2 regions of the Microbispora sp. KK1-11 genome follow, and region 1 is predicted to be linked to the other one. Evidence: riboswitches for the same ligand, from Rfam matches in the RefSeq annotation. Region 1 holds a riboswitch; the other holds the start of a gene.
The links. Region 1 has a riboswitch for cyclic di-AMP ahead of FLW16_RS32290 (glycoside hydrolase family 25 protein). Riboswitches for the same ligand answer to the same signal wherever they lie in the genome.

Region 1 (2,383 bases):
GTGGACGCGGCCGTCGTCGTCGGAGCGTTCGCCTGGATGGGCAAGCCGATCGACGGAGTGTTCCTGGCCGCGATGCTCACGATCATCGGTTATTCGGTCAACGACAAGGTCGTGCTCTTCGACCGGGTGCGCGAGCTGTGGCCGGTGCGGCGCGGGGAGCCGTTCGGCCGGGTGGTGAACACCGCGATCCTGCAGACCGTGCCGCGCACGGTCAACACCGGGCTCGGTGCGCTGTTCATCCTTGCGGCGCTGGCGGTGTTCGGCGGCGACTCGCTGCGCGACTTCGCCGTCGCCCTGCTGATCGGCATCATCGTGGGGACGCTGTCGTCGTCGTTCGTGGCCGGACCGGCAGCGATCGCGCTGGAGAGGCGCACCAGCAAGCCGCCACCGGTTCCCGCCGCCCCGCGTGCCAGGCCCGCGCGGCGCGACGGCTCCGGCGCGGTGGTCTGACCGACCTGGTCGGCCGGCATGGGCCCCGGGGTGGGACGCCGGGTGGGACGCCGGGTGGGACGCCCCGCCCCGGGGCCCGTGCGGCTACGGCCGGCCGAGCGCGCGCAACTGGGCGGGCGTCAGCGCGGAGACGTTCTGGTCGATGGGCGAGTCGGTGTACTGGTGGATCGCCCAGGACTTCCAGTCGGCGGGCGGCGTGATGTCGCCAGGGGCCTTGCTGTAGTGGGCCACCCACAGGGGGTACTGGCCGAGGCCGTGGCCGTACTCGTCGGCGAAGTTCCAGCCGCTGTAGAACATCGGCCTGGTGCCGGTCTTGGCCGTCACGTACTCCAGCCAGGTCTTGGCCCACTTGTTGACGTGCTCGACGGACTCGCCGTCGGTGGCCTCCAGGTCGAGGACCAGGATGTCGCCGGGCTTGCTCGGCTGCGCGTTCACGACCTTGAGGAAGTGGTCGGCCTCGGCGATGGGGTCGTTGGAGGGATGGCCGAAGTGGTAGACGCCGCGGACGATGCCCTTCTTGGCCAGTTCCCGCCAGTGGCGGGGGAAGGACGAGTCGACCCAGGAGGTCCCCTCGGTGGCCTTGATGAAGCCGAACTGCGCGCGGCTGTTCATCCAGTCGTGGTCGGCCTCGTAGCCGGAGACGTCCTGGCCGTACGTGTGCGGGTTCGCGTAGGCCGGGGCGGGCAGGACGACGGCCGCCGTGACGGTGGCGGTGACGGCCGAGGCCGCGAGGGTCGCCGCCGCGAGGGCGGAGCGCAGGCGCCGGCGGGAGGGCCGGCTCCCGGGGGAGAGCCGATGGCTGGACATGCGGGGTTGACTCCTTGCTTCCATGCCGCCTACCGGGTTAGCTGACGGGTTCGGGCAGGAAGTGCCCTACGGGCGCATCTGGGGGCCTGCGCGCCGATTCACCCCGAAGAGAGTGGGTCCCCGGCTCCACATGACGCGGATTCGGCGGCCGCGCGATCATCGCGCGGTCCGGGCAACGCCACGGCAAGGGATATGACGGCGGAAGTCTGCCGGTACCCAGGCCGTGTGCCCTAAAGGTACACACACCACCAGAATGGTGTAAACAGGACAAAACATGTCTTTACCTGGACAGATAACGCCCCGAGCCACCCCGGCCTGGCAAGTAAGGGCCGTGAATACCAACGGTTAGTGTTCGCCGCGTCACATTCTGTGAAAGAGTCCGTCCCCGGAGGGATTCACTTGGGGGTCTGCGTCGTGGTCGCGATGTCGTCGGGGCGGGTGGGGTGAGAGGCATCCCTCGTCACGTCGCCTGTGTCATGGACGGGAACGGCCGCTGGGCCGCGCAGCGGTCGCTGCCCCGCACCGAGGGGCATCGGGCGGCCGAGGCCGCGGTGATCGATGTCATCGAGGCGGCCCACACGGCCGGTGTCGAGTGGTTGAGCCTGTACGCCTTCTCCACAGAGAACTGGCGGCGCCCGGCGGCCGAGGTCGACGTCCTGCTGCGACTGGTGCGGCGCGCCGTCCGCAAGCACGCCCTGTCACTGCACGCACGCGGGATCCGCTGCCGGTTCCTCGGGGTCACCGACCCACGGATCCCGCCCGCGCTGGCCCGGGACATCGCCGACCTGATGGCGCTGACCCGCGACAACCGCCGGATGACGTTGACGGTGGCGTTCGATCACGGCGGTCGCCGCGACATCGTCGAGGCCGCCCGGTCGCTGATCCGCGACGGGGTGCCGCCCGAGCAGGTCACCGAGGAGAGTTTCGCCCGCCGTCTGCCCCACCCCGACATGCCGGAGGTGGACCTGGTCATCCGCACCTCCGGAGAACAGCGGATCTCCAACTTCATGCTCTGGCAGGTGGCGTACGCCGAATGGGTCTTCCCCCGGGTGCTGTGGCCGGACTTCCGGGCCGGGCACTTCTGGGAATGCCTGGAGGTCTACCGACGGCGCGACCGCCGGTTCGG
Region 2 (2,383 bases), on a different contig from region 1:
CGCAGCTCACGCTTATGTAGGTCAATTTGGGAGGAGCCCGGACGCCCCGGCGGGGACGGCGAAGCGCGCCGGGATCACCGGCGCGCTTCGGGGCCGTCGTCCGTCAGGAGGAGGCGGTGGCGATGGCGGAGGTGTCCCCGGGATACATCGGGTAGCCGTACCCGGCCACCTGCGAGGTAGGACGGGTGCGGGCCTCGACGGCGCCGCCGTCGCCGGTGTTGCCCTCGATGGTCCGGATCGTGCCGTCGCCGTTGTCCTTGACGACGAACCCGACGTGCTGGACGTCGTCGATGTCCTTGCTGCCGTTCCAGTTGAAGAACACCACCGCGCCCGGCTTGGGCGTGTGGCCCCAGCGGCCGTGGTCGGCGAACCAGCGGGCATGCTCCACGGTGTAGGCGTCGGAGCCCATGACCGGCCCGATGCCGAGCTGCTGGCCCACCCACGAGACGAACATGTCGCACCAGGCCGCGTTGAGGTAGCCCTTGAGCGTGCCGCCGTCGCGGGCGAGGGTCTCGCGGGCGCGGGGCGTGGACATGTACCACTCCTGGAACTTGGTCCCGCCGCCGTTGGCGTTCTCGCTGATCCCGATCTGGCTCCTGGCCAGGGTCAGCACGTCGGCCGCGCTGACCTTGGGCAGCGTGGAGGCGATCTCGGACATGGACTTCACGGCCGCCGGACCCTTGCCGGTGGCCGGGTTGTCCGCGTGCGCGGCCGGCGACGCGATCAGCACCGCCGAGGCGAGGGCCCCGCTCGCGAGAGCAGCGCGAACACAGGTGTTGAGGACGTGCATGGTGGGGCGTACTCCCTTACTTCCATGCCGCCTACCGGGTTAGCTGACGGGTTCGGGCTGGAAGTCGCCCTACGGCACGCATGCCGATTCACCCCAGGAGAGGTGGGTCCCCGGCTCCGCGCGGACGCGGACTCGGCGGCCGGGCGGCAGGCCGGGATCGGCCGGCCGCGTCGGTCTGAGGAGGGCTTCTTGACCATTGAGATGAGCAAGTGCGCCCTGAGATGCCTAAAAGGTAATAGACCAGGTCAAACCGGTCAAGTTAGAACAACTCAGATTTTACTGGTCAGTAGGCGGCAAACCGGACGCAGACGGGTAGCGGGCATCGGCTGCAGGAAGATCCGGGCTCACCCAGGCAGGCGTACAGTCACCGCCAGGCCGCCCTCCGGCCGGGCGAGCGCCTCCACCTCGCCGCCGTGCGCCACGGCGATGGCCCGGACGATGGACAGGCCCAGCCCCGACCCCCGCGCGGAGCGCACGCGGTCGCCGCCGAGCCGTCGGAACGGCTCGAACAGGTCGTCCACCTCGTACGGCGGGACCAGGGGCCCGGTGTTCTCCACCGTCACGCTCACCCCGGTCTCCTCCTCCCGCAACCGGACCCAGACCTCCCCGTCCCGCACGTTGTACTTGATCGCGTTCTCCAGCAGGTTGATCAGGCAGCGTTCGAGGAACAGCGGGTCGCCGTGCGCGACCGCCGGGCGCAGGTCCTCGTGGACGGTCACCTTCCTGTGGCGCGGCTGCAGGTCGATCTGCTCCATCGCCGTACGGACGACCTGCCGCAGGTCGACCGGTTTGCGGGCCGTCAGCTCCTGCTCCGACTGCGCCAGCATGAGCAGGCCCTCGATCAGCCGCTCGTACCTCGCGTTGGTGCCGAGCAGCGCGCGGGCCAGCGCCTTGAGGTCCTCCGACGCCGCCGGCTCCTCCAGCGACACCTCCAGGACCGTACGGTTGACCGCCAGCGGGGTGCGCAGCTCGTGGGAGGCGTTGGCGATGAACCGGCGCTGAGCGTCGAACACCCGGTGCAGCCGGTCGAGCATCGCGTCGAAGGTGTCGGCGAGCCGCTTGACCTCGTCCTGCGGCCCGCGCAGCGCGATCCGCTCGTGCAGCGTGCTCTCCGACAGCCGCTGCGCGGTCTCGGTCACCCGGTCAAGCGGGCGCAGCGCGCGGTCGGCCACCAGGTAGCCCACCACCACCGCGACGGCCCCCACCAGAACCATGACGATCACCGACGACCTGAGCACGTCGCTCAGCACGTCGGCCGCCCCCTGCTCGACGTTCGTGCGCACCCGCTGCGCGAGCATGTCGCTGTCGGGCAGCCTGCCCCCCAGTACGGCATCGGGGACACCGGCCACCTTCGACGCCACCGCGACCACGAACCGCTGGTTGAGCGCCCGCGCGGTCAGCAGGTGGGTGAACCACAGCAGCACCGACCCCGCCAGGAAGAACAGCCCGCCGTACAGCAGGGTGAGCCGCATGCGCAGGCCGAGCCTGCTCCACGGGGACAGGACGCGGGTCACAGCCGGTACCCCCGGCCCGGCACGTTCTCGATCACTGCGGGCTCGCCGAGCTTGCGGCGCAGCGAGGTGATCGTGACGC

Region 2: it holds a riboswitch for cyclic di-AMP, as region 1 does, so the genes downstream of both, FLW16_RS10265 (CHAP domain-containing protein) here and FLW16_RS32290 (glycoside hydrolase family 25 protein) in region 1, are expected to answer to the same signal.

Annotation. Positions count from the first base shown of each region.
Region 1 covers NZ_VIRJ01000029.1:11,197-13,579, reverse strand. The annotation lists gene secD (protein translocase subunit SecD) at 1-450, shown strand, start outside; gene FLW16_RS32290 (glycoside hydrolase family 25 protein) at 535-1,257, opposite strand; cyclic di-AMP (ydaO/yuaA leader) riboswitch at 1,269-1,414, opposite strand; gene uppS (polyprenyl diphosphate synthase) at 1,701-2,383, shown strand, end outside.
Region 2 covers NZ_VIRJ01000005.1:209,524-211,906, reverse strand. The annotation lists gene FLW16_RS10265 (CHAP domain-containing protein) at 104-790, opposite strand; cyclic di-AMP (ydaO/yuaA leader) riboswitch at 805-938, opposite strand; gene FLW16_RS10260 (cell wall metabolism sensor histidine kinase WalK) at 1,135-2,304, opposite strand; gene FLW16_RS10255 (response regulator transcription factor) at 2,301-2,383, opposite strand, start outside.